Regions from separate parts of the Aliivibrio sp. S2TY2 genome, predicted to be linked through region 3. Evidence: predicted binding sites of a transcription regulator. Region 3 holds the regulator's gene; each other region holds the start of a gene.
The links. Region 3 encodes CRP, which controls carbon source genes, mostly activating them, when cyclic AMP is high. Its sites were predicted from a motif close to TGTGANNNNNNTCACA; they were not measured.
Positions count from the first base shown of each region.

Region 1 (3,290 bases), on a different contig from region 3:
CGTAAGCTCAAACGTAAACCAAAGACATACAATAGAACGGCTGATAGTGTCATTTGCCCTAGACCGCCAATCTGCATCAGAAACATAAGTAGGATCTTACCACTGATAGTAAAGTGTGTACCTGTATCAACCACACCTAGTCCAGTTACACTGATTGCCGATGTCGCCGTAAATAAAGCGTCAACAAAACTTAAACCTGAAACAGAAAAAACAGGTAACGTCAGTAATATAGCCGAGGGTAATAAAATAGCCAAAAACGAAAAAAGTATAATCCTCGGTTCAGACCACTCTTTCGCTTTTTGGTTATTCTTTATCGGATATAAGCCTCGCTTAGGTATATAACTCATAAGCTTCTAATTTTTTTTGCTAATTTATCTTCAGGACCTACGATAATTAAAATATCACCGATCTCTAATATTTTGCTGTGTTCTGGAGCACTTTCAATCTCAGGACCACGCTTAAGCGCTAAAATCTTCACGTCTGACATTTGACAAAAATCAAGCTGACCTAAAGTTTTCCCCATGTTCTGCCCTCCAATGACAATCTCTGTCATTGCTAAGCCACTGCCTAATTGATGGAACTCAAATACACGACGGTCTAACATTTTTCTTGCTACTCGGATCCCCATATCGCGCTCAGGAAGAATAATATGATCGGCACCAATTTTAGTGAGTATCTTTGCATGAAATTTATCATTCGCTTTTACCCAAACCGTTTTAACCCCTGCTTCTTTGAGTACCAAGGTCGTTAAAATACTTGCATTAATATCAGAACCAATCGCAACCATTACCATGTCATATTCATCAAGCTTTAATTCTGCAATGGTTTCTTCATTAGCACAATTTGCTACAACGGCCGTAGACACAAAATCGGTTGCTTTTTTTACTCGCTCTTCATTGATATCAATCGCTAATACTTGAGAGCCATATTGGTGTAATTCTTCACACACAGTTAATCCAAAACGGCCTAAACCAATCACTGCATATTGTTTATTCTCTGCTTTCATCTAATTTACTCACTCACATTATTACGATACAAAAAATGCGCTTTTCTGCATCATCCTCCTACCCACCATCAAGTTCAATCTAATTGAGGCACAGAAATAAAAAAACTTAATCCATGTATTAAAGCTAAGACTAACAAAAGGTTGCGATTGCCCCTTCACTTTCAACAAATTTAGTTATCAACAGGAAAATTAATCAAGATTCTATGAGAAAATGTGACCACAATCTCATGACACTATAAAATATAGGCATAAAATAGCCACATATCGAGAAAGATAATTCAACAAATTTAGTTACACCGATTTTATTTTTAATTTTTCAAACCGGAGACCTTATTATGGCTACCCCACACATTAATGCTCAAGCTGGTGATTTCGCAGAAACTGTTCTTATGCCTGGTGACCCACTTCGTGCAAAATTCATTGCTGAAAACTTCTTAGAAGACGTAAAGCAAGTATGTGATGTACGTAATATGTTTGGTTACACAGGTACATACAAAGGTAAAAAAGTATCGGTAATGGGTCACGGTATGGGTATTCCATCATGCTGTATCTATGTTCATGAACTTATCGCAGAATTTGGCGTGAAAAACGTAATTCGTGTTGGTAGCTGTGGCGCAGTACATGATGACGTTAAGTTAATGGACGTTGTTATAGGTATGGGTGCATCTACTGATTCTAAAGTAAACCGTATCCGCTTTAACAATCACGATTTCGCAGCAATCGCTGACTTTGGCCTTTTAGAAACAGCGGTAGGCCAAGCTCGTGAATTAAATGTTCCTGTTAAAGTAGGTAATGTTTTTTCTGCTGATCTTTTCTACTCACCAGAAGCTGATCTATTCGACAAAATGGAAAAATTAGGCATTTTAGGTGTTGATATGGAAGCAGCTGGCATTTATGGTGTAGCCGCTGACTTAGGAGCTAAAGCACTGACTATCCTAACCGTTTCTGATCACATCAAGCGTGGTGAGAAACTAAGTTCTGAAGACCGTCAAAAATCATTCAATGACATGATGACCGTTGCGCTAGAAACAGCAATCAAACTGTAATTATGCTGCGCCAGATAAACTCTGGCGCTCTCTATCTATAAGGGGTGTCTAGTGCCGACCGAAAAACTGCCGTTGGCTGCTAAAGGGTTACAACTCAATTTTTGTAAAACATTGGCGTGTGACAATTTTGGTGATAGCGATGAACAACATTATTTAGTTCAACGTACTAACCCTAAGCGACCGGCATTAGTTTGTCGGAAATGTGGCGCTTTTCCTCCCTTAATCAATAATAATGAAGTATTGAATGAACTGGCTCGTCAGCATACCGTTCAATCACACTCTTTGCCTTCCTGTAATAATTCAAATTGCGATCATTTTGGTCTTGATGTACTAACGCATCGAGAGCTTTATCACGCCTTTGGCTACAGTGGCGATCGTCAACGCTACCGTTGTAAAGCCTGTGCATCTACCTTTGTGGATAAATGGTCAGGAGAAAACCAAAAAAGCCCTATTCAGCAAAAGATTTTAGGTTTTTTATTTACTGGATATTCCGTACGTGAAATTTGCCGTCGATTGGATATAAACCCTAAAACCTTTTACGATCATATTAATCAAATAGCGAATCGCTGCCGTCGTCATATGTCTCTGTTTGATGCTCGATTACAGCACGACAGAACCGAAATTCAACTCGCTTCGAACGCGACCTCATTACAACCAATAAGTAACAATGGCGTATTTTGGTATGCCAGTGCTGAAATGAATTCAGGTTATGTTATTGCACAACATATTAATTACTCAGAATGTGATACACCTGGAACACAATCTGACCATGACCCTTTTCAGGATAATGCACAATTTTTACCAACCGCTTTTATTGGAGAAGCTAACTCTCAAAGCTCAGTGATGGAGCAATCTATTTTTAAGCGTGTTGATGCGAAGTATCAAGAAATACTAGCAAGAGCAAATGTAGAAGACCCTCTGGGAAACTACGTGTCTCTAAATTATCCATCTAAAGGGGCATTAATTAGACCTCCGTATACCTCCTATGCTCATTTTTTAGAGATCCAACAAGCCTTTGCTCATTGTGAATCTATTGAAATATATATGCCTCAGGAACCAATGTTGCGTTCGGCTGCAATGTCAGTATTTTTAAAGCGAATTACTGAAAACAGCATTGATTTATTATATGTAACCCAAGACGCTCAATTCCCACTAGAACAGAGTGGCGAAAAAATTGATATCCACCTAGTTGGTTGGTGGAGAGATCGCTGGGCTTTTACTGAATTTAATGGTTTACA
Region 1 covers NZ_JARACS010000013.1:86,002-89,291, reverse strand. The annotation lists gene PVK63_RS16660 (TrkH family potassium uptake protein) at 1-347, opposite strand, end outside; gene PVK63_RS16655 (potassium channel family protein) at 344-1,006, opposite strand; gene deoD (purine-nucleoside phosphorylase) at 1,342-2,052, shown strand; gene PVK63_RS16645 (IS1 family transposase) at 2,104-3,290, shown strand, end outside.
Region 1: a site for CRP is predicted at 1,219-1,234, ahead of deoD (purine-nucleoside phosphorylase). Genes of this name have one in related genera too.

Region 2 (3,290 bases), on a different contig from region 3:
AAACCACACTGTGGCTGATCTTGGTAAAGCGTACTAAAAATCGAATATTGCAGCGGATCGGTATCTTGGAATTCATCGATCAAAGCGACTGGATATTGCGCGCGGATTTTTTCTAGCAATAAGGCGTTATCTTGATTTTCTGTCGCTTGAGATAATTGAGTAAGCAAATCATCAAACGATAACCAATTTTTTTGCTCTTTGGCTTGCTGTAAAGTTTTACGACATTGATGAATCGCCAATGATAGTAGTGGCTGTTTGATCTCTAATGGCTGAGCCAGAAAGTCATCAATGAGTTTAAATACCGAGTGTTCTGGGGCTTCGCCCTTTTTGGTTTTTTCAATTAATAATTCTTGAGAAAACTTTTCTAGCTTATCGTGTACTTGCAATGAGGTGGTTGGATTATTGGCCCACGATGACACTTGCTCTAACCAATTAGGTAAATTCTTTTTGGTGTAGCTGCGTTTATCTACACCCGAACCTGAGATCAAGGCTTCAAAATCTGCACAATGTGCTGACCACTGTTTTTTTAATTCATCAATACGAGCAATGCCTTGCTGGCAAAATTCTTCTAATGAACTCTCTAACGGCTCTACGGTTAAATGCTTTGGGACACCGGTAAGACTATTGCCCATATCACCCAATAAAGCAGATGGACTTGACCAACAACCATAAACACTTTCAGCCACCATTTTTGGCAGATGATAAAAACTGCGACGCCAAAAATCTGCAGCCACTTGATGCATTAATTTGGCTTGGTCAGTAACAAATTCACTCTCAAACTGCGCACCCGATTCAAAGGCATTTTGAGTTAGCATACGTTGACAAAAACCATGAATGGTGAAGATAGAGGCTTCATCCATGCTGCGTTCGGCATTCAAAAGGATCTGCGCAGCTGATTTATGGTCACCAATAGAAGCCAACAGTGGATCAATAACCGGATCACCGCTCTTATAATCATTATTATGAACAGCACGAGCAAACGCTAAACGAGCATCATGTATTTTTGCTCGGATACGCTCTCTCAACTCAGCCGTTGCCGCTTCTGTAAAAGTTACTACCAATATTCTATCTACGGTTAATTCTTCACTATGACGGCTATTTTCCTCGCCATGTCCCAGCAATAAACGTAAATACAAGCTGGCAATGGTAAATGTTTTACCAGTACCGGCTGAAGCTTCAATTAAACGTGTCCCATGCAAAGGAAACGTCATTGCATTCAATTGATTTGGAGCTGCGATTGTCGTCATCGAACATCACCGTTTTAAACATCAACATCCTGTTTTTACAAGATATCTGTGTGATCCATATCGTAATTCATTGGGAACAACGATAATAAAATTAATAAAGCTATCAATGTGAGATCTTTCTCACGGTTCACTTTTTATGCTTTGTTACACTCAGCGCCACTTACAAAGAGCTCATTAAATGTGCATTTGTAATCAGGATTCGGTCAACCTCTGACCTGTGGCCGTACAGCGAACGCCCTACACTAAAAATGATTTACTGGCGGCCACCCTACTTTCTACTGATGACCCACCGTTACCCTTTATAACTTTTCTTTCTCGCTATGCAACAATGCATTGCGTAATACCTTTTGAGCATTATCAAAAATAGCCTGACCAAAATCATCATTCCATTCTGGCCACATACGCATGACATAATCATTGCTACTTTCACCAGCAAAAAGCCGCCCACCATAAGACGTTCCATTGTATTCATCTGCCATTTTTTTCAGGGCTTTTTGATGCGTTTCTTCGTCATCACTCCACACACCTTTTTTATCAAAATGCGCTTCGAGCCCTGCTAATGCCGCTTTTGGTAAATAAGGCAATGGTGCACAGTTACCCGAAATATAAAGGCTTAATATAGTCTCTAATTCTTGGTACGCTTTTTCTTTCTCAATAGCTTCAAAATGATAAATCGCATCTGTACCAAATAGGTGAGTAAATTGCTGCTGGCCCATAGCACACAGACACAGGTGATCAATCCAAGTTGCTAAAACTTCATGTGAACGAATTTTACCGCCACGATAACGCAGCATTCCTGCCTGATAACGCTGTTTTAACCAACCTTGCAGTTCCATTTCACCATGAGGGAAACTAAAGCGTAAACGCACTTCTTGATCGTCTAATGGTGAGCTCGTTAATGGTTGAATATGAGTAACCAAATCTTTAACGGTGTTCACTTCTTTGTCGGCGGCTATCTCGCCAAAGCTACCAATCGGTAATTTACCTTGGGCTTTTTGCTGCTGATAAAAATCACGAGAGAGTTGAGATATATGGTTAGGATCATCATAGGCCAATAAGTCCTCCAGTAGATCCGATTTCATACCATAGCCAGTACGACCATCGATGGTAAATGGCTCATCATCTTCAACTCGACTCTCTACCGTTTCAAAAAAGACTTTTAAGCCACGATTAAAGAAATAAGCGACAGGTAAACGCCAAAAACGTTGCAGTTCAGTAAGCTCTAGCTCTTTTGTTTCTGGTGCATATACTAATGGCGCAGTCTGAAATTCAGGTGCCGCGGCTCCTTCTAATTTAGCTGTGGGTAACCACTCGCTTGCATAGCTTGTGTTATCACCAATAAAACTGTGTTGGCTATAAGGAACCAGAGGGTGTTCTATGGTTAATTGCTTAACCAAGCGTTTTGCGGATGCTTCAGGATTTAACTCATTATCTCCCTCTAGGCAATAACCTTGCTGGCAATATTCAAGTAACTCACTGACTAATACTGACGGTGCTTTTTCTGTGTTATCGCGAATTGAACGCCCAATATAACTTAAATAAAACGCTTTATTTGCCGATTGCAGCGCTTCTAAGAACAGATATCTATCATCATCTCGACGTGAACGGTCACCCGGTTTCATGCGTTTTTGCATTAAATCGAAACCTTCAACAGGCATGGTTCGCGGGTAAGACCCATCCGTCATCCCAAGCAAACACACCACATCAAATGGAATAGAACGCATTGGCATTAAGGTACAAAAGTTAACTTGTCCGGCTAAGAATCGTTGACTCGCTTTACCGCCAGATAAATTATTTTTTAGGTAATTATTAATAATTGGCGCTGAGATTGGCGCATCAAAACCCGCATCTTCTAGATTTTCTTCCAGTTTTTGCAGTTGATCACGAATGCTTTTAACGACCAATTCACCTTCTAATTCAACATCTAAAAAATCATCCATTAATTGATTGATGGTGGTTCGCCATGTCGTAATGGTATGCGGTTGGCCTAGGATGATCTGATAAGTCAAAAGCTGATCAATAAACTGCGCTAAGTTACCGGCA
Region 2 covers NZ_JARACS010000018.1:66,505-69,794, forward strand. The annotation lists gene recB (exodeoxyribonuclease V subunit beta) at 1-1,247, opposite strand, end outside; gene recC (exodeoxyribonuclease V subunit gamma) at 1,547-3,290, opposite strand, start outside.
Region 2: a site for CRP is predicted at 1,357-1,372, ahead of recB (exodeoxyribonuclease V subunit beta). Genes of this name have one in related genera too.

Region 3 (3,290 bases):
ATTTACTGAAGATGGCATCACTCGTATTGCTGAGTCCGCTTTCCAAGTAAACGAAAGTACAGAAAACATTGGTGCTCGTCGCTTACATACGGTGATGGAACGCCTAATGGAAGAGATCTCTTACGATGCTTCTGAAAAACACGGCGAGAGCTTAGTTGTTGATGCTGAATACGTAAGTTCGCGTTTAGGCAAGCTAGTCGCAGATGAAGATTTAAGTCGCTTCATTCTGTAATTTTTAGCCTTTATGCTAAATAAAGCCTCGTTAATGAAAATTAGCGAGGCTTTCTCTTTAGGAAACGCATTATTTTAAGCCACTATTTCCCAAGAGTGTGTCATATCAATGCCTTCACCTAGCATTAAACATACTGAACAATACTTCTGTAATGAATCAGCAGTAACTTGCTCAACAATGCTAGGATCCAGATTATCACCACTCACTTCAAAATGAATATTCACATGAGTAAACAGCTTTGGCGCAGTTTCACGACGCGCGCTTGATAACTTAGCAATACAGCCTGTTACTTTTTGATTTGCAGATTTAAGTCCATCTACAACATCAACAGAACTGCATCCACCAGCGGCCATTAACACCATTTCCATCGGGCTTGGGGCTTTTTCACCACCATTTCCATCCATTACCACAGAGTGACCAGATTGAGATTGACCTAGGAAAGTAAATCCCTCAATCCATTTAACTTCAGCGTTCATAAAAGCCTCTTTACTACATAAAAAGAAAACTCGTGATCCATTTCACGAAATTGTGCCCTTGGTCGCACATTTCATACGATCAAAGTCAAGAAATCAACGGCGAAACAAGGTATGATTTTATCAATTATCTCAACGAACATGCAGCCTTGTTCCGATAACCATATTCTATAGGCCAAACTGATATTTGGCTCAGTTATTTTAAAATGGACATCGCCTACTTGGCAAACGCAGAGGAAGTATAAAGTATGGTTCTAGGTAAACCTCAGACAGACCCAACATTAGAGTGGTTCTTATCTCATTGTCACATTCATAAGTACCCTTCAAAAAGTACTTTAATCCACGCTGGTGAAAAAGCTGAGACACTTTACTACATCGTAAAAGGTTCTGTTGCTGTACTAATCAAAGATGAAGAAGGTAAAGAAATGATCCTTTCTTACCTTAACCAAGGTGACTTCATCGGTGAGCTTGGCTTGTTTGAAGAAGGTCAAGAACGTTCAGCATGGGTTCGTGCTAAAAGCCCTTGTGAAGTGGCTGAAATTTCATTTAAGAAATTCCGTCAGCTTATTCAAGTAAACCCAGATATTCTGATGCGTCTTTCTGCTCAAATGGCAACTCGTCTACAAATCACTAGCCAAAAAGTAGGTGATTTAGCATTCCTAGACGTTACAGGCCGTATCGCTCAGACTCTATTGAATCTAGCTAAACAACCAGATGCAATGACTCACCCAGATGGCATGCAAATTAAGATCACTCGTCAAGAGATCGGTCAAATTGTAGGTTGTTCACGTGAAACTGTTGGCCGTATCTTGAAGATGCTTGAAGAGCAAAACTTGATCTCTGCACACGGTAAAACAATCGTAGTTTACGGTACTCGTTAATTTAACGCTTATCTTAAACGAATAAAAACGCAGCCCTTGAGCTGCGTTTTTTTATGCCTAAATTTTAGAATTAACTGTCTGTGCTTTCAAAAATTTTATCAGCAGATGCCGCGACAAATCCTGTATATATCTTGCCATTAGGTAGCGAATAACGCTTAGCAAACTCATAAAATCCACCTGGGATGTCAAACTCACCCTCAGTAAAGCTCACTTTCACTTTATCGGCCATGGTTGATGACTGTTCTAAGTAAACCTCAGGAGAGCCTTTCACTTCACCACCCACTTCGTTCATTGCAAAACCAGCATCACGTAAGTGTTGGTTCACATCAACCACTTCAGCAAACGCTTCAAGCTGATTAATATAAACCGTAAAGTGATTAGCACCATAACCATGAGCTGCCAGCCAAGAAGCGTACTCACTCTCTTTTGCTAAGATTTGATATTCCTCAAAACTTAACGCCCAAGGGCGGCCCGCTGAAAGAAAATCGCTGGTCGCAAAATAATGCGCAGGCACTTGTTCAACCAAAGCATGAATAATGTTCTGGGACTCAGGTGATAACTCTTCGACTAAAATCTCACTAATAAAAACAAGTGGCGCATTAGGATCTGGATGCTCAAAATGCTGTGCTTTGAGTTTTTTCGCTTCAAAATCATACGTCTCACACGCTTTATACCCTATTGCTAAAAATGGGGCGGCTAACGTTTGCAAGCCAACCTTAGGCAAATTAAACGTACGTAATGCAATGTGATCGTTAATCAATTCATCGCCATTAGATAATAACTGATGAACCCTTCCTGCCGATGGGGATAAACGAGTAATATAATCTTGCCATAATGACGAAAATAAAGACGTTACGTTATTCATGCCTATTACCTCTTATAAAGTTAAACCCGGAGACAGTTGAGCGGGAATTTCACAGGCATCGCCTTCCATTGAGGCCATTGGGTAGGCACAATAATCTGCTGCATAGTAGGCACTTGGTTTCATATTGCCTGATGCCCCCGGACCACCAAATGGCGCGTCACCACTTGCTCCAGTTAATTGACGGTTACGATTTACAATACCTGCGCGAATATGCTCTACAAAATATTCCCACTCATTGTCATCCGTTGAAACAAGGCCTGCCGATAAACCATAACGAGTGTCATTAGCAAGCTCTACCGCTTCTTCTAACGTTTCATAGCGTACTATTTGCAATAATGGGCCAAAGTATTCTTCATCCGGTAATTCAGCTACATTAGTCGCATCGATAATGCCCGGAGAAACAAAAGCGTGGCCTAAGCTTTTCGCCTCAAGCAGTGATTCACCACCTAAAGCTTGTAAATTCTTCTGGGCATTTAAAATAAACTCTGCCGCAGCGACTGATATTTGCGGTCCCATGAATGGCACGTTATCAGCAAAAGGTTGGTCAACCACAATGCTTTTTGCGACTTCAACAAGACGCACAACTAACTCATCTCCAGCTTGGCCTTTTGGCACATACAGACGACGAGCACAAGTACAACGCTGACCAGCACTGATAAAAGCTGACTGAATAATGGTATAAACCGTCGCTTCTCGATCTCCAAAATTATGAGAGATCACCATTGGGTTATTCCCCCCCATTTCTAGGGCCAGCATTTTCCCTGTATCTCCTGCAAATTGGCGATGTAAAATATGCCCTGTATTCGCACTGCCGGTAAACAACAACCCATCAATCCCTT
Region 3 covers NZ_JARACS010000007.1:54,466-57,755, reverse strand. The annotation lists gene hslU (HslU--HslV peptidase ATPase subunit) at 1-232, shown strand, start outside; gene PVK63_RS12290 (OsmC family protein) at 307-708, opposite strand; gene crp (cAMP-activated global transcriptional regulator CRP) at 954-1,586, shown strand; gene PVK63_RS12280 (DUF1338 domain-containing protein) at 1,657-2,451, opposite strand; gene astD (succinylglutamate-semialdehyde dehydrogenase) at 2,464-3,290, opposite strand, start outside.